3 regions of the Streptomyces sp. NPDC059895 genome follow, and region 3 is predicted to be linked to each of the others. Evidence: riboswitches for the same ligand, from Rfam matches in the RefSeq annotation. Region 3 holds a riboswitch; each other region holds the start of a gene.
What was found. Region 3 has a riboswitch for thiamine pyrophosphate ahead of thiC (phosphomethylpyrimidine synthase ThiC). Riboswitches for the same ligand answer to the same signal wherever they lie in the genome.
Positions count from the first base shown of each region.

Region 1: another riboswitch for thiamine pyrophosphate. It lies ahead of ACFV9M_RS36250 (thiamine ABC transporter substrate binding subunit); the one in region 3 lies ahead of thiC (phosphomethylpyrimidine synthase ThiC).
Region 2: another riboswitch for thiamine pyrophosphate. It lies ahead of thiO (glycine oxidase ThiO); the one in region 3 lies ahead of thiC (phosphomethylpyrimidine synthase ThiC).

Region 1 covers NZ_JBHWKO010000053.1:10,754-17,777, forward strand. The annotation lists gene ACFV9M_RS36235 (LAETG motif-containing sortase-dependent surface protein) at 1-89, shown strand, start outside; gene ACFV9M_RS36240 (ABC transporter ATP-binding protein) at 220-1,245, opposite strand; gene ACFV9M_RS36245 (ABC transporter permease) at 1,246-2,847, opposite strand; gene ACFV9M_RS36250 (thiamine ABC transporter substrate binding subunit) at 2,901-3,977, opposite strand; TPP riboswitch at 4,048-4,154, opposite strand; gene rlmN (23S rRNA (adenine(2503)-C(2))-methyltransferase RlmN) at 4,178-5,284, opposite strand; gene ACFV9M_RS36260 (phosphatidate cytidylyltransferase) at 5,539-6,852, opposite strand; gene frr (ribosome recycling factor) at 6,852-7,024, opposite strand, start outside.
Region 2 covers NZ_JBHWKO010000008.1:88,668-95,691, forward strand. The annotation lists gene pknB (Stk1 family PASTA domain-containing Ser/Thr kinase) at 1-224, opposite strand, end outside; gene ACFV9M_RS12225 (thiazole synthase) at 336-1,130, opposite strand; gene thiS (sulfur carrier protein ThiS) at 1,134-1,334, opposite strand; gene thiO (glycine oxidase ThiO) at 1,331-2,494, opposite strand; TPP riboswitch at 2,492-2,603, opposite strand; gene ACFV9M_RS12240 (hypothetical protein) at 2,656-3,060, shown strand; gene ACFV9M_RS12245 (NAD(P)/FAD-dependent oxidoreductase) at 3,093-4,334, shown strand; gene ACFV9M_RS12250 (Rv2175c family DNA-binding protein) at 4,759-5,124, shown strand; gene thiE (thiamine phosphate synthase) at 5,215-5,862, shown strand; gene metF (methylenetetrahydrofolate reductase [NAD(P)H]) at 6,004-6,927, shown strand; gene ACFV9M_RS12265 (hypothetical protein) at 6,984-7,024, shown strand, end outside.
Region 3 covers NZ_JBHWKO010000004.1:168,412-175,435, reverse strand. The annotation lists gene ACFV9M_RS06575 (DUF5326 family protein) at 1-6, shown strand, start outside; gene ACFV9M_RS06570 (IclR family transcriptional regulator) at 207-1,070, shown strand; gene ACFV9M_RS06565 (SsgA family sporulation/cell division regulator) at 1,169-1,615, shown strand; gene ACFV9M_RS06560 (YibE/F family protein) at 1,732-3,504, opposite strand; TPP riboswitch at 3,577-3,766, shown strand; gene thiC (phosphomethylpyrimidine synthase ThiC) at 3,759-5,555, shown strand; gene ACFV9M_RS06550 (hypothetical protein) at 5,688-6,572, opposite strand; gene ACFV9M_RS06545 (metallophosphoesterase) at 6,766-7,024, opposite strand, start outside.

The sequences.
Region 1 (7,024 bases), on a different contig from region 3:
GGCTGATCATCGGCCTCGCCGTCGTCCTGGTCGCCGTGGGCGGCGGCGCCGTGTTCCTCGGCATGCGCCGCCGGGGCACGAGCCGCTGAACCCGCACGGCCCGCCTCCACCGGACCCCGGCGGAGGCGGGCCGTCGGCGTCCGCGGCCCCGGAGACCGGTCCGGTCAGCCGAGGACGACGGGCCCGGAGACCGGTCCGGTCCGGTCCGGTCCGGTCCGGTCAGTCGAGGACGACGACGTCGGCCGGGTCGAACACCACCCCGACCACGTCCCCGGCCTCCGGCGCCAGTCGCAGCGCGCACGCCGCCTCCAGGCGCGGCGCGTCCTCCGGCTGGAGGTGGACGGCGACATGGGTGCCCTTGAAGGTGCGGGCGGCGACCGTGCAGCGCAGGCCGCCCTCGTCCGCGCCGACCAGCCGCACCCCGGCCGGCCGGACCAGCAGGGTGCGCGTCCCCTGCGGGGAGCCGGCCGGCACCGGCACCTTGCCCCACGGGGTGACCGCGGCCTCCCCGGCGACGCCCGCCTCCACCACGTTGTCGAAGCCGAGGAAGCGGGCGACGAACGCGTCCGCCGGCCGCTGCCACACCTCCAGCGGCGTACCGGACTGGGCGATGCGCCCCTCCCGCATCACCACGACCCGGTCGGCCAGCGCGAACGCCTCGCCCTGGTCGTGGGTGACCGCCAGCACGGTGGTGCCCAGCCGCCCGAACAGCTCCCGCAGTTCGACGACCAGCCGCTCCCGCAGCGACCGGTCGAGCTGCCCGAGCGGCTCGTCCAGCATCAGCAGCCGGGGCCGGGGCGCGAGCGCCCGGGCCAGCGCGACCCGCTGCTGCTCACCGCCGGAGAGCGCGGCGACGGCCCGGCGGGCGGCCCCCGGCAGCCCCACGAGATCGAGCAGTTCCGCCACCCGCTCCCGCCGCTCCCGCCCGGGGACGCCGTGCATCCGCAGCCCGAAGGCCACGTTGCCGCCCACGTCCCGCTGCGGGAAGAGCTGGTGGTCCTGGAACATCAGCCCGAGCTCCCGCCGGTGCGCGGGCACGCCCGCCTGGTCGCGCCCGTCGAGCAGCACCCGGCCCGCGTCGAGGGGCTGGAGCCCGGCCACCGCCCGCAGCAGGGTCGACTTGCCGCTGCCGCTGGGCCCGAGCACGCACACCACCTCGTGCTCGGCGACGGCGAGGTCGACGGCGTCCAGCACCGGCCGTCCGCCGCCGAACCGCACGGTCGCACCCTCGAGCCGCAGCAGCATCTAGAACTCCCCCGTCCGGTCGGTCCGCAGCCGCTCCAGCACCAGCAGGGCCACCGCGCACACCAGCATCAGAATCGTCGAAAGGGCCATCGCCTGGCCGTAGTTGAGTTCGCCGGCCCGGCCCAGCAGCCGTGCCACGGCGACCGGCAGCGTCGGGTTGTCGGGCCGCGCGATGAACACCGTCGCCCCGAACTCCCCGAGCGACACGGCGAAGGCGAACCCGGCCGCGACGAGCAGCGCCCGCCGCACCATCGGCAGGTCCACCTCCCGCCACACCCGCCACGGCGACGCGCCCAGCACCGCCGCCGCCTCCCGCAGCCGTACGTCCACCGCGCGCAGCACCGGCAGCATGGTCCGTACGACGAAGGGGACGCCGACCAGCGCCTGCGCGAGCGGTACCAGGATCCAGGTGCCGCGCAGGTCCAGCGGGGGCTCGTCCAGCGCGATCAGGAACCCGAAGCCGACGGTCACCGCGGAGACGCCCAGCGGCAGCATCAGCAGCGCGTCGAACCCCCGGACGAGGCGTCCGGCGTCCCGGCGGGTCAGCGCGGCGGCCGCCAGCCCGCCGATCACCACGGCGATCGCGGTGGCGGCGAGCGCGTACTGGAGGGAGTTGCCGATCGCGTCGATCGGCGGGACGAGGAAGACGTTGTTGTCGTCGCCGGTCAGCGCCCGGTAGTAGGCGAAGTCCGGTGCGTCCAGCGAGCGCTGGACCAGGACCGCGAGTGGCAGCAGGATCAGCGTGACGACGGTGGCCAGGACGCCGGCCAGCAGCGTCCACTGCCCGGCCCCGCGGGGCCGCCGCGCCGTCAGGGAGGCGTCCACCAGCCGCAGCGCGCTCTCGCGCCGCCGTACGGTCCAGGCGTGCACGGCGAGGACCGCGCCGACGGCGGTGAACTGGACGATCGTGAGGACGGCCGCCGTGGACAGGTCGAGCAGTTCCGACGTCTGCCGGTAGATCTCGACCTCCAGGGTCGAGAAGGTGGGCCCGCCGAGGATCTGGACCACGCCGAAGGAGGTGAAGGTGAACAGGAACACCATGAGCGCGGCCGCCGCCACGGCCGGCGCGAGGGCCGGGAGGGTCACCTGGCGCCACGCCCGCCACGGCGACGCGCCCAGCATCCGCGCCGCCTCCTCCTGCCGCGGGTCGAGCTGCGCCCACAGCCCGCCCACCGTCCGCACGACGACCGCGTAGTTGAAGAAGACGTGCGCGGCGAGGATCGCCCACACCGTGGTGTCCAGCCGTACGCCCCACAGCTCGTCGAGCAGTCCGCCGCGCCCGACGAGCGCCAGGAAGGCCGTTCCGACGACGACCGTCGGCAGCACGAACGGGACGGTGACGACGGCCCGCAGGATCTGCTTGCCGGGGAAGGAGAGGCGGGCGAAGACGTAGGCGGCGGGCAGGGCGACCAGCAGGGTGAGCGCGGTGGAGGCGAGCGCCTGCCAGGTGGTGAACCACAGCACGTGCCGGATGCCGGGGTCCCCGATCACGTCGAGCAGGCGCCCGGCGTGCCACGTCCCGTCGGAGCCGAGCCCGCGCGCGACGATCGCGGCGACGGGGTAGGCGAAGAAGACCCCGAAGAACGCGACGGGCAGGGCCATGAGCCCGAGCCGCGCCGCGCTCGCCGTACGCCTCCCGGCCGGCTTGCGGGGGGCTACTTCAGTACGAGTGAGGTCCACGACTTGACCCACTGGTCGCGGTGGTCGGCGATGTCCGCCGGATCCATGGTCTCGGGGTCCTCGGCGGCGGGCCCGTACGCGGTGAACTCGGCGGGCACGGCCGCGCCCTTCAGCACCGGGTAGACGAACATGTTGAGCGGCATGTCCTCCTGGAAGCGCTTGGAGATCAGGAAGTCGATCAGCGCCTTGCCGCCCGCGCCGTTGCCCGCGTTGCTCAGCAGCCCCGCGAACTCGACCTGCCGGAAGCAGGTTCCGGTCGCGACGCCGGTCGGGGCGGTGGTCGGCTTGGGGTCCGCGTAGATCACCTCGGCGGGCGGCGAGGAGGCGTAGGAGACGACGAGCGGCCGGTCGCCGCCGGCCTTCTTCCCGCCGGCCGAACCGGAGAACTCCTCGTTGTAGGCCTGCTCCCAGCCGTCGACCACCTTCACCCCGTTGGCCTTCAGCTTCTTCCAGTAGGCCTGCCAGCTGTCGTCGCCGTACCGGGCGGCGGTGCCGAGGAGGAAGCCGAGGCCGGGCGAGGAGGTGGAGGCGTTCTCGGTGACGAGGAGGTTCTTGTAGGCGGGCTTGACGAGGTCGTCGAAGGAGGTGGGCGGGGCCAGCTCGTGGTCGGCGAAGTACTCCTTGTCGTAGTTGACGCAGATGTCGCCGTAGTCGACGGGCGTGACCCGGTTCCTGTCCCCGTCGAGCCGGTAGGCGGCGTCGACCTGGTCGATGCCCTTCGCCTCGTACGACTGGAAGAGGCCGTTGTCGAGGGCGCGGGACAGGAGCGTGTTGTCGACGCCGAAGAAGACGTCGCCCTGCGGGTTGTCCTTGGTGAGGACGGCCTTGTTCACGGCCTGCCCGGCGTCGCCGTCCGTGAGGACCTTCACCCGGTAGCCGGACTGCTCCTCGAACTCCGCCAGCACGTCCTTGGAGACGGCCCACGAGTCGTGACTGATCAGGGTGACGGTGGTGGAGCCGGAGCCGGACGCGGAATCGTCCGACGAGCCGCACGCCGACAGCGTGACGAGGCCGAGGCCGACGGCCGCGGCCACGAACGTCCTGGTGTGCACTGGTTTTCCTCCTGGGGTTGACCAGGAAGAGACGCGGCCCCGCCCGGCGGACCCGGGCGGGGCACAACAGCTTGAGCGGTGACCGAACTTCCTACCCAGAATGACCTGGGCGAGGTTCAGAGGGTCTGCGGCCTGGTGCCGCACTCTCAGCGCTGTGGCGCTCCCCTGTCGGAATATGAAGATGTCGTACGGCGCTCAGACTACCGCTCGGTGGCTGCGAGCTGACCGCAGGCCCCGTCGATCTCCTGGCCGCGGGTGTCCCGGACGGTCACCGGCACCCCGTGCGCGGCGATGGCCTCGACGAACGCCTTCTCGTCCTCGGGCCGGGAGGCCGTCCACTTCGAGCCGGGGGTCGGGTTGAGGGGGATCAGGTTGACGTGCACCGGTCGGCCCTTGAGGAGGCGACCGAGGCGGTCGCCGCGCCAGGCCTGGTCGTTGATGTCACGGATCAGGGCGTACTCGATGGACAGCCGCCGGCCGGACTTCTCGGCGTACTCGAATCCGGCGTCGAGCACCTCGCGCACCTTCCACCGGGTGTTCACCGGGACGAGGGTGTCGCGCAGCTCGTCGTCCGGGGCGTGCAGCGAGATGGCGAGCCGGCACTTGAAGCCCTCGTCGGCGAACCGGTGGATGGCCGGCACCAGCCCGACGGTCGACACGGTGATCCCGCGCTGCGACAGCCCGAGACCGTCCGGTGCGGGGTCGGTCAGGGCGCGGATGGCGCCGACGACCCGCTTGTAGTTGGCGAGGGGTTCACCCATGCCCATGAAGACGATGTTGGACAGCCGGGCCGGTCCTCCGGGGACCTCCCCGTCCCGCAGGGCCCGCATCCCGTCGACGATCTGGTGCACGATCTCGGCGGTCGACAGGTTCCGGTCCAGTCCCGCCTGCCCGGTCGCGCAGAACGGGCAGTTCATCCCGCACCCCGCCTGCGAACTGATGCACATGGTCACCCGGTCCGGGTAGCGCATCAGCACGGACTCCACGAGCGTGCCGTCGAACAGCCGCCACAGGGTCTTGCGGGTGGTGCCCTGGTCGGTCGACAGATGCCGCACGACGGTCATCAGCTCCGGCAGCAGCGCCTCACGGAGCTTCTCGCGGGCCCCCGCGGGGATGTCGGTCCACTCCGCCGGGTCGTGCGCGTACCGCGCGAAGTAGTGCTGCGACAACTGCTTCGCCCGGAACGGCTTCTCCCCGATCCCCGCCACCGCCTCCTTCCGCTCGGCGGGCGAGAGGTCGGCGAGATGCCGCGGCGGCTTCTTGGCTCCGCGGGGGGCGACGAAAGTGAGTTCTCCGGGCTTAGGCATGGCCTTACCAGTGTCGCAGATCGACTCGGGTGCCCCGGTCGGCCGGGAACCGCACGGGGACGGGCACAGGACCGGTGGGGATGGGACGGCCCGCCCGGGAACCGGCACAGGACCGGTGGGAATGGGACGGCCCGCCCGCGGCGGACCGGCACAGGACCGGTGCATCGGGCGGCCCCGCACCGGGCCGTCACGACGGCGAGCCCCCGTCCGCCGGGGACAGGGGCTCGCTCGACACCGGGTGGGGTGGGTCCCGGTCAGGCCGATCCCACGAAGAGCACCAGCAGCAGCCACACCACCGGAGCCGTGGGCAGCAGGGAGTCGAGACGGTCCATGATGCCGCCGTGGCCCGGGAGCAGGGTGCCCATGTCCTTGATGCCGAGGTCCCGCTTGATCATGGACTCGCCGAGGTCGCCGAGCGTGGCGCTGGCGGCGACCGCGAAACCGAGCAGCAGGCCCTGCCACCACGTGCCGTCGTCGATGAGGAACTGCATGCACAGCGCGCCCGCGACCATCGCGAACGACACCGCGCCGAGCAGGCCCTCACGGGTCTTGCCGGGGCTGATGCGCGGGGCGAGCTTGTGCCTGCCGAAGCGCCAGCCGACGGCGTACGCGCCGGTGTCGCTGACCACCGTCAGGAGCAGGAACGTCAGCACGCGCTGCGCCCCGTCCTCGGCCGTGAGCATCATGGCGACGAAGGTGGCCAGGAACGGGACGTAGAAGGCCGCGAAGACACCGGCCGTGACGTCCCTGAGGTAGCCCTCCGGCGGTTCCGTCATCCGCCAGACGAGCACCGCGAGCGCGGTCAGGGCCATGGCAAGCCAAGCGCCTTCGGCGCCCCGGACGTACCCGGCGACGACCATCGCCGCGCCGCCGAGCGCCAGCGGCACCAGGGGCGCCTTGATGCCCTTGCGCTCCTGGAGCCGGCTGGTGAGCTCCCACAGACCCACCACGACGGCGATCGCTATCACGCCGATGAAGACGGCCTTCACCACGAACAGCGAGGCGACGATCACCGCGCCGAGCCCGACGCCCACCCCTATCGCCGCCCCCAGGTCCCGGCCCGCGCTCTTCTTCGGTGCGGGCGCCGGCTGCGGGGCGTCGGGCATGGGATCCGGATTCTGCGGCACCGCCGCAGGGGGCTGCGCCGACGGGGTCTCGTCGCGGAACGGCTCGTTGCGGGGCATCCCGCCGGGGAACGCCCCGCCGGGGGACATCCCCCCGCGGTACGGCTCACCGTGAGTCGCCTCACCGGGAGCCGCCCCGCCGTGGAACGCCCCGTCTCGGAACGCGTCGTCTCGGAACGCGTCGTCTCGGAACGCGTCGTCTCGGAACGCCTCGTCTCGGAACAGGGGGCCACCCCTGCGAGCGGCCCCCCGGTCGTCATCCTGGTGTCCGCCGTCGGCGGGTACATCGGGGACGATGGGCATGGGGCGAGTCTGCTGCGCCTCAGGCGCATCGTACGCGGGACCCGCCGGGGAAGCCCCCTGGACAGGCCCCTGGTCAGTGGGCCCCCAGTACCCGGTCGGTGAACCGGCGTGTGGCGGAGCGCCCCAGGAAGAGTCGTTCATCAGACCTCGAGCAGCTCCGATTCCTTGTGCTTCAGGAGTTCGTCCACCTGGGCGACGTACTTCGCGGTGGTGTCGTCGAGCTCCTTCTCCGCACGGCGGCCCTCGTCCTCGCCGACCTCGCCGTCCTTGACGAGCTTGTCGATCGCGTCCTTGGCCTTGCGGCGGACGGAGC
Region 2 (7,024 bases), on a different contig from region 3:
TGGGCCAGCCGGGCGACGGACTTCGCCTCCCGGATGAAGCGCTCGACGAAGGAGGCGTCGGCGGCGAGCGACGGATGCATCACCTTGAGCGCGAGAACGCGGTCCAGGCGGGTGTCCACGGCCCGGTAGACCGTGGCCATCCCGCCGACCGCGATCCGCGCGTCCACGCGATAACGCCCGTCGAGCAGCTGCCCGACGAGAGGGTCCTGAAGGGTCGTGTCCACGGACGCGAGTGTACGAGCCCCCACGGACACCTCCCCCTTTCCGTCCGCCGTCGGAGCACGACTGGAGCGGAGCTGTGACGCACCCCACCGCGGGGGAGCCCGTGGCCGCGGTCAGAACGCGGGACGCTCGGGATCCAGCACCGCCAGGCCCTCCGCCGGGGACGACGCCTCGGCGAAGTGGCGCCGGGGGATCCGGCCCGCCAGCCGGGCCAGCCGCCCCGCCTCGACACCGGCCCGCATCGCGTGCGCCATCAGCTCGGGGTCCTGCGCCCGCGTCACCGCCGACGCCAGCATCACCCCCGCGCACCCCAGCTCCATCGCCAGCGCCGCGTCCGAGGCCGTGCCGGCCCCCGCGTCCAGGATCACCGGCACGCGCGCGTGCTCGACGATCAGCTGGAAGTTGTGCGGGTTGCGGATGCCCAGCCCCGAGCCGATCGGCGAGCCGAGCGGCATGACCGCCGCGCACCCCACGTCCTCCAGCTTCCGCGCCAGCACCGGGTCGTCGTTGGTGTACGGCAGCACCGTGAACCCGTCGTCGACCAGCGTCTCGGCCGCGTCGAGCAGCTCGACCGGGTCCGGCAGCAGCGTCCGCTCGTCGGCGATGACCTCCAGCTTGACCAGGTCGGTGCCGAGCGCCTCGCGCGCCAGCCGGGCCGTCAGCACCGCCTCCCCGGCCGTGAAGCAGCCGGCCGTGTTCGGCAGCACCCGGATCCCGAGCCGCTCCAGCACCGACAGCACGGATCCGTGCACCGAGGGGTCCACCCGCCGCATCGCGACGGTCGTCAGCTCGGTCCCGGAGGCGACCAGCGCGCGCTCCAGCACCTCCAGGCTGGGCGCCCCGCCCGTGCCCATGATCAGGCGGGACGAGAAGGCCGTCCCGCCGAGGACGAAGGGATCGTCGGCCATGGTTCAGCCTCCCTGGACGGCCGTGAGGACTTCCACGCGGTCTCCCTCGGAGAGGGCGGTGGCGGACCACCGCCCGCGCGGGACGACGGTTTCGTTGAGCGCGGCGGCCACCCCGGAGGGCGCCGCCGTCAGGGACCGTACGACGGCGTCGAGGGCGGTGCCGGCCGCGACCTCCCGCCGCTCACCGTTGACGGAGATGTTCATGCGGGCTGCTCCGAGAGTGCGGCGGCGCCGAAGCGCCGGGGGGTGAAGGGACGGGCCTCGTCGGAAAGCTCCCCGGTGGCCAGAGCATGCGCCATCGCGTCGCCGGTCACCGGCGTCAGCAGCACGCCGTTGCGGTAGTGCCCGGTGGCCAGCAGCAGGCCGTCCAGCTCGGTCGGCCCGAGCAGCGGCGCGTTGTCCGGCGACCCGGGGCGCAGACCCGCGCGCGTCTCCGTCAGCGGCAGCTCGGTGATCCCGGGGACCAGCTCGTGCGCGTCCCGCAGCAGCTGGTACACGCCCCCGGCCGTCACCGTCGTGTCCCAGCCCAGTTCCTCACTGGTCGCGCCGACGACCAGCTCGCCGTTCTCCCGCGGCACCAGGTACACCTGGCTGCCGCGCACCACGGCCCGCACCGTCCGGCTCAGGAACGGCGCGTACGCCCGCGGCACGGTCAGCCGCAGCACCTCCCCCTTCACCGGCCGCACCGGCGGCAGCACCTCGTCCGGCACCCCCGCGAGCCGCCCGCTGAGGCTGCCGGCCGCGAGTACCACCTGTCCCGCGCCCAGCGCGTCCCCCGCGCGCGTGAGGACGCCGGCGGCCCGGCCGGCCACCACGGACAGCCGCTCCGCCCACGTCCGGTGGAAGACCACCCCGGCCCGCTCGCACGCGGCCACCAGCGCTCCCGCCAGCCGCCGCGGATCGATCTGGTGGTCGCCGTCCACCCGCAGCCCGCCGCGCACCCCCGGCGCGAGCATCGGCTCCAGCCGCCGGCACTCCCGCCCGGTCAGCCACTCCGACTCCAGCCCCGTCCGCCGTTGCAGGGCGTGCAGCTCCCGCAGGTGGGCGCGGTCGTCGGCGTCGAGGGCGACCGCGAGCGTGCCGCAGCGGCGGTAGCCGAGGTCGTGACCGGTCAGGTCGCTCAGCTCGGCCGCGAAGTCGGGGTAGCGGCGGGCCGAGGCGAGGTTGAGGCCGAGCAGCGTCTGCTCGCCGTAGTGCAGCTCCGTGACGGCGGCCAGCATCCCGGCCGCCACCTGCGCGGCCCCGCCGCCGGGTTCCGGGTCGACCACCGCCGTGGCGAACCCGCGCTGCGCGGCCCGCCACGCCGTGACCAGCCCGATGATGCCGCCCCCGACGACGAGGACGTCTGACGTACGTGAGGACATGGGCGTCCAGCCCCTCCCTTCGCCGGCATGACCCGGATCAGGTTCGTACGGTCGGAGGCCGCCAGCCTCCCTCTCAGCCCGGTGCGTCCGGGCTCCCGCGAGTGCTCTACGGTGGCCACCCTAGCCCGACGCCGGACGACTCAGTAAGGGAGCCTCCGCCCGTGACCCGCCCGCCCGTCTCCCCCCGCTCCCGCGCGACGGAGGGCCCCGCCCCGCGCCACCGGTCCCTCGACGGTCTCGTCCTCGCCCCCGTCGCCGACCAGGCCCCCGGGCAGGTCGGCACCCGCACCCGGTTCACGTACCACGAGACGGACGGCGAGATCTGGGCCGAGTACGCGGGCGGCGACGTCGTGCGCGGGCATCTGGTGGGTACGCGGGAGGGAGACCGGCTCGACTTCCGCTACGTCCAGCTCAAGCGGGACGGCGCGACCTCGTCGGGACACTGCGTGGCGACGGTCGTGGAGCTGCCCGACGGCCGGGTCCGGCTCGAGGAGACGTGGCAGTGGGAGTCCCAGCCGGGCAGCGGCACGAGCGTTGTGGAGCAGGTCACGGAGCACGGCCACTGACTGACAGATCGTCAGTTGTCTATGGTGATCAGGTGAGCGAGCGGACGCGGGACCAAGACAGGGCATCGGCGCGGCGCGTGGTCGTCGTCGGCGCGGGCATGGCCGGGGTGCAGACCGCGGTCGCGCTGCGCGAACAGGGCTTCACCGGCACGGTGAGCCTGATCGGCGCGGAGCCCCACCAGCCCTACGACCGGCCACCGCTGTCCAAGGCCGTCCTGCTCGGCAAGGCGGAGGGCTCCGCGCTCGACGTCGACTTCGAGGGCCTCGGCATCGAGCTGCGGCTGGGCAGCGAGGCCCTCGGCGTGCGCGTCGCCGACCACGAGCTGGACACCGAGGCCGGGCCCGTCCCGTACGACGTCCTGGTGCTCGCCACCGGCGCGGAACCGATCCGGCTCCCCGGCGCCGAGGGCGTGCCCGGCGTCCACCTGCTGCGCACCCTGGACGACGCCGAACGGCTCCGGCCCGTGCTCGCCCGGCAGCACGACGTCGTGGTCGTCGGCGCCGGCTGGATCGGCGCGGAGTTCGCCACGGCGGCCCGGGAGGCGGGCTGCGCCGTCACCGTCGTCGAGGCCGCCGAGCGTCCGCTGGCCGGCGCCCTGCCCGCCGAGGTCGCCGCCCCGATGACCGCCTGGTACGCCGACAGCGGCACCGCGCTGCGCACCCACGCGCGCGTGGAGCGCGTCGAGCCCGGCGCCGTCGTCCTCGACGACGGCACGCGGCTGCCCGCCGGCGCCGTCGTGGTCGGCATCGGCGCCCGCCCCGCCACGGCCTGGCTGGCCGGCTCGGGCATCGCCCTCGGCGCCGACGGCGAGGTCGCGGCCGACACCCGGCTGCGCACCTCCGCGCCGGACGTGTACGCGGTCGGCGACTGCGCCTCCTTCCCGTCGGCGCGGTACGGCGAGCGGCTCCTCGTCCACCACTGGGACAACGCCCTCCAGGGCCCGCGCACGGTGGCGGCGAACATCCTCGCCGAGGCCACCGGCGAGCCGCCGGCCGTCTACGACCCGGTCCCGTACTTCTGGTCCGAGCAGTTCGGCCGCTTCGTCCAGTACGCCGGCCACCACACCGGCGCCGACACCACCCTGTGGCGCGGCGACCCGTCCGGGCCGGCCTGGACGGTCTGCTGGCTGCGCGAGGACCGCCTGGTCGCCCTCCTGGCGGTGGGCCGCCCCCGCGACCTGGCCCAGGGGCGCCGGCTGATCGAGGCGGGCACACCGATGGACCCGCGGCTGCTCCGGGACCCGGCGCGCCCCTTGAAGGCGGCCACCGCCTGACGCGGGCGGGCGGGCCGCGCGAAGCGGACGCGCGGCGCGGCTTCGGGGCGGGCGCGGCGGCGGGTTCGGCGCGTGAATGGTGAGGGGTTCGCGGTCCGCGTGGTGGCGGGTTCGGCGCGGGAACGGTGAGGGGTTCGCGGTCCGCGTGGTGGCGGGTTCGACGCGTGAATGGTGAGGGGTTCGCGGTCCGCGTGGTGGCGGGTTCGGCGCGGGAACGGTGAGGGGTTCGCGGTCCGCGCGGCGGCAGTTCCGGCGTGGGAAGGGTGAGGAATTCGAGGTCCGCGCGGCGGGGGGTCCGACGCGGGAACGGCGGCGGGTCCGGGGCGGGCGCGGCGGGCGGTCCCGATGCGAACGGCTCGCCGACCGGCCGTGCCGGGGCGGACCCGGCTTCCGACTGTCAGTGGCAGATGGCAGGCTTGTTCCCGTGACCGAGATTGACGCAAAGATCGATGCTCTCGTCCCCGCCTGGCTCACCGTGCCCGACATCGCCGAACAGCTCGGCGTCGAGGTGACGCGCGTCCGGCAGCTGGTCAAGGAGGGCCAGCTGATCGCCGTACGCCGTGGTGAGAACCGCGCGCTGCACGTGCCCGCCGCCTTCATCGACGGGGACAAGGTGGTCAAGGGCCTGTCCGGGACCCTGACGCTGCTGCGGGACGACGGCTTCACGGACGAAGAGATGATCGAATGGCTCTTCACCCCCGACGCCAGCCTGCCCGGCACCCCGGCCCAGGCCCTGAGCGAGAATCGCGGCACGGAGGTGAAGCGCCGCGCCCAGGCGCTCGCCGTCTGAACCACAGAACCGAACAACCGCCCGGTGTACGACGGCGGCCGTGACCGACGCCGCCGCGGTCGTACACCACCGCCCCGGGGGGACCCACGCATGCCCGACACCGCCCGCGCCGGCCTCGCCGACGCCCGCCTCTACCTCTGCACGGACGCCCGTCGGCGCCAGGGCGACCTCCCGGAGTTCCTGGACGCCGTCCTCGCGGGCGGCGTCGACATCGTGCAGCTGCGCGACAAGGGCCTGGAGGCGGCAGAGGAGCTGGAGCACCTGGCGGTGTTCGCCGACGCCTGCGCCCGGCACGGCAAGCTGCTGGCGGTCAACGACCGCGCGGACGTCGCCCATGCCGCCGGCTCCGACGTCCTCCACCTCGGCCAGGGAGACCTGCCGGTCCCCGCGGCCCGCGCCCTCCTCGGCGACGACGTCCTCATAGGCCGCTCCACGCACACGGAGGCGGAGGCGGCCGCCGCGGCCGTCCAGGAGGGCGTGGACTACTTCTGCACCGGCCCCTGCTGGCCCACGCCCACCAAGCCCGGCCGCCCCGCACCGGGCCTCGGCCTGGTCCGGTACACGGCGTCCCTCGGCACCGACCGCCCCTGGTTCGCCATCGGCGGCATCGACCTCACCACCCTCGACGAGGTGCTGGAGGCGGGGGCCCGCCGGGTCGTCGTCGTGCGGGCGATCACGGAGGCGGACGATCCCGGGGCCGCGGCGACGGAGTTCGCCAAGCGGCTGAGCGGGGCCTGAGCCTTCCGCGGCACGCTCCGGCGCGCACCGGCCGGCGTCGGTGTCGCCGGTCCGTCCCAAGGGATGGACAACATAGCGACAAATCGGGCAAATGACCGAGATCCGGTTGGGTGACCGCCGCCCCCTGGCTAACCTGCGGGTATGGCCCTCGGAACCGCATCCACCAGGACAGATCGCGCGCGCACTGTGCGTGACATCCTGGCCAACGGCAAGACGACGTACTCGTTCGAGTTCTACGCGCCGAAGACCCCGCAGGGTGAGCGAAGCCTGTGGAACGCCCTGCGCAGGGTCGAGGCGGTGGCCCCGGACTTCGTCTCCGTGACCTACGGTGCCGGCGGTTCCACCCGGGCCACCACGGTCAAGGAGACGCAGCAGATCGTCGCCGACACCACCCTCACCCCAGTCGCGCACCTCACCGCCGTCGACCACTCCATCGCCGAGCTGCGCAACATCATCGGCCAGTACGCCGACGCCGGGATCCGCAACATGCTCGCCGTCCGCGGCGACCCGCCCGGCGACCCCATGGGCACGTGGGTGCCGCACCCCCAGGGCCTCACCTACGCCGCCGAGCTCGTCCGGCTCATCAAGGAGTCGGGCGACTTCTGTGTCGGGGTCGCCGCCTTCCCCGAGATGCACCCGCGCTCCGGGGACTGGGACACGGACGTCCGGCACTTCGTCGACAAGTGCCGCGCCGGCGCCGACTACGCCATCACACAGATGTTCTTCCAGCCCGAGTCCTACCTGCGGCTGCGCGACCGGGTGGCGGCGGCCGGCTGCGAGACCCCGGTCATCCCCGAGATCCTGCCGGTGACGAGCCTGCGGATGCTGGAGCGGCTGCCCAAGCTCAGCAACGCCCATTTCCCGGCGGCCCTGAAAGAGCGGATCCTCACAGCGAAAGACGATCCGGCCGCTGTACGCTCCATTGGCATCGACTTCGCCACGGAGTTCTGCGCTCGGCTGCTCGCCGAGGGGGTGCCCGGACTGCACTTCATCACGCTCAACAACTCCACGGCGACGCTGGAAATCTACGAGAACCTGGGTCTGCACCACCCGCCGCGGGCCTAGACCGGTCGCACCGGCGTACGACACACTGCGTAGCGGCCACTGGGAGAGGGGCGTACATGGGCTGGACGGTCCTCTACATCGCGTTCGGCATCGTCGC
Region 3 (7,024 bases):
TGGTGAGCGGTACGGGAGACGGGTGACCGGTAACAGCGATCGCCCGTTCCCTCGGCCGGGGGAAGTTTCCGGCACGGCCGGTCCGCGAGCGGTGGCGGACGGTTAAAGTCCGGAGCCCGACGCGGGGACGGACGACCCCGCGAGCGGCGTATCCCCCCGCCCGTGTTTCCCGCACGGTCCGCCCTCTCGCGCTCCGGGAGTGACCCTTGGCCACGGTTGACACCGCATCATCAAATCCGTTCGCGCCCCCCACCCGGCCGTGCTCCACCGCACCCCCGCACCAGCGCCCGCCGAACGGCCGCGTCCCCGAGCAGCCGCATCCCGGGGCCACACTCATCGGTTCCGTGCAGCGCGCGATGCGTCTGCTGGAGACCGTCGCCGAACACGCCTGCGGGGCTCCGGCCAAGCAACTGGCCCGTGAGACCGGCCTCGCGCTCCCCACGGCGTACCACCTGCTGCGCACCCTCGTGCACGAGGGCTATCTGCGCCGTGACAAGGGGCTGTTCTTCCTCGGGGAGTCAGCCGTGCGGCTCGGCAGCAGTGGAGCCGCGCAGAAACGTCGCAGCACGGTCGTCGACACCCTCGCCCACTGGCGCGATTCGATCGGTGTGCCGGTGTACTACGCCGTGTACCGCGACGGTGAGATCGAGGTCATGTGCGTGTCCGACACCCCGGGCAATCCGGCGGTCGAGGAGTGGGCCGACTTCCGCGAGACCGGTCACGCGCACGCCATCGGCCAGTGCCTGCTCTCCCAGCTCGACGAGGACTCCCGCCGCGACCACCTGGACCGCTACCCGGTGCAGTCCATCACCCCGTACACGGTCCGTGACGAGCATGTTCTGATGCGGCGACTGGCCCGTGTACGCAGGATGGAGACAGTCGTCGAACGGCAGGAGTACGCGCTGGGCACGGTCTGCGCCGCCATCCCGATCACCGTGGGCACGACCGCGGCCACGATGGCCATCTCCCTGCCCGCCCATCAGGCGGACCGGCTGCCGTCGGCGGCACGGCAGCTGCAGAACGAGGTCGGACGGATGCTGGGATCGCTCGCGATCTCTATCAGCATCTGAAAACTCACTCCTTGTGATCTGTCGTACACGTTCAGCAAGATGCCCTGACAGTCAGGGGTTTATTCCCAGCCAATCGACGGCCATGACGGGGTAAGGCGATGAGAGAGTCCGTGCAAGCAGTCCAGGCAGAGGTCATGATGAGCTTTCTCGTCTCGGAGGAGCTCTCGTTCCGCATCCCCGTGGAGCTGGGCTACGCCACCTGTGATCCTTACGCCGTCCGGCTCACTTTCCACCTGCCCGGTGACGCCCCGGTGACATGGGCGTTCGGTCGGGAGCTGCTCATCGACGGGGTGGGCAGACCGTGTGGCGAGGGGGATGTGCGGGTCTCCCCGGTGGACCCGGACTCTTTGAGCGAGATCCTGATCCGACTTCAGGTCGGGAGTGATCAGGCGGTGTTCCGCTCCTCGACGGCGCCGCTGGTCGCCTTCCTCGATCGCACGGACAAGCTGGTGCCATTGGGTCAGGAGGGTGCATTGGCCGATTTCGACGCCCATCTGGACGAGGCGCTGGACCGGATCCTGGCGGAGGAGCAGAGCGCCGGCTGAGCGGTGCGCACGGGAACGGTGGCGTAACGCTTCGGCAGGGGCCGAGTCATTGCAGTAACGCTTCTGCTGGGCGCGTCCGAGCCGGGCGCCGCTGCCGGCTCGGACCGCTGGTCGCGTCAGCGCTTGCGCCGTCTTCCCCTGCCGCCCCGGAGGGCCGGGCCCGTCGCACCGGCCGCCGCGGAGTTCGCCGCCGTTCCCGGTGCCGCCCCGGGTGCCGTCGCGGTGGCCGGGCCGGCCCCGGTGCGGTCGGCCGACACCACCAAGGCCGCGAGGGCCGTGGTCACCGGCACCGACGCGACCAGGCCGATCGAGCCCACGAGTGTGCGCACGATCTCCTCGGCGACCAGTTCGCTGTTGGCAACCGTGCCGACGCTGCTCTGGGCGATCGAGAAGAGCAGCAGCAGAGGCAGCGCGGCACCGGCATAGGCGAGGACGAGCGTGTTGACCACCGACGCGATGTGGTCGCGGCCGATCCGGATGCCGGCCCGGTACAACCCGCGCCAGCCCATCGACGGGTTGGCCTCGTGCAGCTCCCAGACCGCGGACGTCTGGGTGACCGTCACATCGTCCAGAACACCGAGTGAACCGATGATGATGCCGGCGAGCAGCAGACCGCTCATGTCGATCGACGGATACAGCCCGTGGATCAGACCGGTGTTGTCGTCCGTGTTACCGGTCAGGGCGGCCCAGTCGATGAACCATGAGCCCAGGAAACCGATCAGCAGCAGCGAGATGAGTGTCCCGAGCACCGCGACCGAGGTGCGGGCCGAGAGTCCGTGACACAGGTAGAGCGCGATCAGCATGATCGCGCTCGCTCCCACGACCGCCACGGCCAAGGGGTTCGAGCCCTGCAGGATCGCGGGCAGGATGAAGAAGTTGAGGATCAGGAAACTCATGGCCAGTGCCACCAAGGCCATTACGCCCCGCAGCCGCCCGACGAGGACGACGGCGACGGCGAAGATGGCGGCGAGCACCGCCAACGGGACACGGCGGTTCACGTCGGTGACCGAGTACTGCAGGTCCTTCGGCGCGGAGGGCTCGTAGGCGACCACGACCTTCTGGCCCTCGTGCAACTGCCGTGACTGGTCCGGCTGCACGATCTCCGTGAACGTACGGCCCTTGTCGTCGCCGGTGTCCACCCGGATCGTCGCCCGCTTGCAGGTGCCGTTCTCCTGCTGCTGCGCGGAGGAACCCTCGGCCGTCGAGGTGTCGCCGGTGGCGGTGGCGCCCGAGGCGTTCACCGACGAGCAGCTGACGCTCACGACCTTGGTGACCGTCGCATGCTGCGTCTGCCGGTCGAAGCCCACCCCGGTGCGCTCGTGCGCCGGAGCACCGCCGGGCCACAGCACGACCAGGCCGGCGAGCACGGCCACGGCGAACGGGATGAGAACGGCCGCGATGACCTTGCGCAGGTGCTGGGAGACAGGGGCGGCCGGGCCGTGGCTGTGCGAGTGCCCGTGTCCTCCGCCCGAGCCCGGACCGTGCCCTCCGCCGCCGCCAGGACCCGGGCCATGCCCACCGCCCGGACCACTGCCGTGACCACCGCCGTGACCACCACCGGGTTCCTCACCGGGGCCATGCCCATGGCCGTGCCCGCCGTTGTGGGCGCCGCCCGGTCCGTGCCCGCCACTGGTGGGAGCGCCCGGTCCGTGCCCGCCACCGAAGCCAGGGCGACCGTCGCCGTACCCGGACCCTTGGGCGCGCCCGCTTTGGGAAGGCGGGCGGCCGGCCCCGAGACCGGTACCAGGAGCGGTCCCGGGGCCGTGAGGGGCGCCCGGACCTGAAGCTGGGTGCGGATCTGGCCCTGGACCGGAATCAGGGCCGTTTCCGGCACCCGGTCCGCGAGGCGGCTCGGGTGGTGGGTACGGGGGCTGGTGTGTCGTGGTCACCGACCGATCATCGCAAGAACGACAGGGGCCCCCTGTTCACCGCGCCCGAATTGCCGCTAGCGTGGGGGCAACCTTTGCACACGCGGGAGCTCGGAGCACCGGGCTGAGAGGGCGCTGACCTCCGTCTTTGCGATGTTTCACGTGGAACGTCACTGGAACCGAGTGATGTTTCACATGGAACGTCGGCCGACGGTAGCCGCTGCGTCGACCGCTGAACCTGTTACCGGGTAATGCCGGCGTAGGGAGTAGGTCTTATGACCATCAAGGACGCACGCACGCCTGCCTCCACGCAGATCTCTGCCGAGATCTCCGCCAACGGGGAGGCCGGGAAGTCCATCGGCTGGCACAAGGCGTATGTCGAGGGCGCGCGCCCCGACCTGCGGGTGCCGGTCCGTCAGGTGCACCTCAGCAACGGGCAGTCGGTGACGCTGTACGACACGTCCGGCCCGTACACCGATCCGCTCGTCGAGACCGACGTCCGCAGGGGCCTGTCGCCGCTGCGGGAGAACTGGATCACCGCCCGCGGCGACACCGAGGAGTACGCGGGCCGCCCCGTCCGTCCCGAGGACGACGGCATCAAGCACACCTCGCCGCGCGGCGGCCTGCGAAACCTCGACGCGGTCTTCCCCGGACGGCCCCGGCTGCCGCGCCGTAGCCGGGACGGCAAGGCGGTCACCCAGCTCGCGTACGCACGCCGCGGCGAGATCACGCCCGAGATGCAGTACGTGGCCCTCCGGGAGAACGTGGCGCCCGAGGTGGTCCGCGAGGAGATCGCGGCGGGCCGTGCGGTCCTGCCCGCGAACGTCAACCACCCCGAGATCGAACCGATGATCATCGGCAAGCGGTTCCTGGTGAAGGTCAACGCCAACATCGGCAACTCGGCGGTGACGTCCTCCATCGAGGAGGAGGTCGAGAAGATGACCTGGGCGACCCGGTGGGGTGCGGACACGGTCATGGACCTGTCCACCGGTCGCAACATCCACACCACCCGTGAGTGGGTGCTGCGCAACTCCCCCGTTCCCATCGGCACGGTGCCGCTGTACCAGGCGCTGGAGAAGGTCGACGGCAGGGCCGAGGAACTGACCTGGGAGATCTACAAGGACACCGTCATCGAGCAGGCCGAGCAGGGCGTGGACTACATGACCGTCCACGCGGGCGTCCGCCTGCTGTACGTCCCGCTGACCGCGAACCGCAAGACCGGCATCGTCTCGCGCGGCGGTTCGATCATGGCGGCGTGGTGCCTGGCCCACCACAAGGAATCGTTCCTCTACGAGCACTTCGAGGAACTCTGCGAGATCCTCGCCGCCTACGACGTCACGTACTCGCTCGGCGACGGTCTCAGGCCCGGTTCGATCGCCGACGCCAATGACGAGGCGCAGTTCGCGGAACTGCGCACCCTCGGGGAACTCAACCGGATCGCAAAGCGTTTCCATGTTCAGACGATGATCGAGGGCCCGGGACATGTCCCGATGCACAAGATCAAGGAGAACATCGACCTTCAGCAGGAGATCTGTGATGAAGCTCCGTTCTATACGCTCGGCCCGCTGACGACGGACGTCGCGCCGGCGTACGACCACATCACCTCCGGTATCGGTGCCGCGATGATCGCCTGGTGGGGCACGGCCATGCTCTGCTACGTCACGCCGAAGGAGCATCTGGGCCTGCCCAACCGTGACGACGTCAAGACCGGCGTCATCACGTACAAGATCGCCGCTCACGCCGCCGACCTCGCCAAGGGACACCCCGGTGCGCAGGAGTGGGACGACGCGTTGTCCGACGCCCGCTTCGAGTTCCGCTGGGAGGACCAGTTCAATCTGGCCCTCGACCCGGACACGGCCCGTGAGTTCCACGACGAGACCCTGCCGGCCGAGCCGGCCAAGACCGCTCACTTCTGCTCGATGTGCGGGCCGAAGTTCTGCTCGATGAAGATCTCCCAGGACATCCGCCGTGAACACGGCGGATCGCGCGCGGAGATCGAGGAAGGGATGGCGCAGAAGTCGCAGGAGTTCGCGGCGGCGGGTAACCGTGTCTATCTGCCGCTGGCGGACTGACGCCGGGCTCTCAGCGGCTCGGGGCGGTGCGAGGCCATCCGCGGGCCGAGGGCGTGGGCCGGGCCCCAGCCGGTCTGTGCCCAGCCGGGTGTACGGCTTGCGTCCCCTTCGGCGGGGGCGCAAGCCGTGGGCCTATTCCGGCTGGTGCTCGGGCCCTCCGAACTCCGGGCTGGTGTAGTCCGGGCTGGTGTAGCTCGGGCGGGAGCCGGTCGAGCGTCCGTCGTCCGGGCTGCTGAAGCCCGGACGGTCGTAGCCGATCTTCGGCAGACGGCCGGTGGGCGCTTGCGGGGTCGGGTCGCTGTGCAGTGCGGCGGCCGTGCCCGGGTGGGCGAGGGCCTCGCGCAGGAACGGAAGTATGCCCCGTTCCAGCAGGGCTTCTCGCCAGGCTTCCCTGGCGCGGGCCACCTCCTCGCTCAGTTCGGCGTACGGACCGGCCTCCAGGGTCGGCCGGTTGCGCAGGGCGGTGAGGAGGAGTCCCACGGCGGCGACGAGGATGGCGGCCGCGGCGATGGCGCCGAACGCCCAACCGGTGGTGAGCATGGCTTGGGCGAACGACTGTCCGGGGTCGAGCATCCTGAGGACGTAACCGACGAGCAGGAAGATCACCGCGGCGGTGCCGGCGAGGACGGGGGTGAGGACGGCGGCGATGGCGACGGCGCCCGCCCCGGCGGCCTCGGCGGCCTGGGCCGCGTCCCCCATGGTGGCGGCGAGCCCCATCCCGCCCACGCCCGGCTCGCTGTGACCGGAGTCCTGGGTGGGTGAGGACGGGGTGGACGGCGCCGGGTGGCGCAGTTCCTCGCGGACCTTCACGTAGTGCTGGTACTCGGTCGCCGCGGCCGCCGTGATGAGAGCGGTGGCGTTGAGCGCCATGGTGCGCAGTTGTTCGGCGGTGAGCCGCTGTCCGGCAGCGGTCGGTTCCGGTTGGTGTGGTGCGGAGCGCAGCGCCTCGTCGAGGACCCGCTCGTACTCCTGGCGGTCCTCGCTGTGCAGGTGCTGCGGAACGCTGTTCATGTGCATCCCCCGATGCTCCGTAGGGCTTGGGGCTCGCATGCCAACGAGCCGTCGGGCAGAAACGGAGGGGAGCCTGCTACGGATAAGTCGATGGTAGAGCGGCGACGGCCCGGGGTGACAGGGGGTTTGCCGAAATTGGCCCCTGGCCTGCGGGGTCACCGGGCGCGTCCGACGCGGGGGACGGCGGGCGCGTGAACGGTCAGTCGGTGAGCGGCAGTTGCTGGACCAGCAGCTTTCCGGCCATCGTCACGCCACCGTCCATCGCGATGGCCAGTCCGTCCGCGTAGACGTGCGGTCCCTCGACCACCGGGCCGGCCGCGTCGTCATCGTCCTCGGAACCGACCTCGCCCGTCAGGTACGGAATCGGGCTGTGGCCGTGAACGATGCGGGTGCCGCCGTACGTATCCAGCAGGGAGCGGACGGCGTCGGCGCCGCCCTCGTCACGGAAGGAGAAGCGC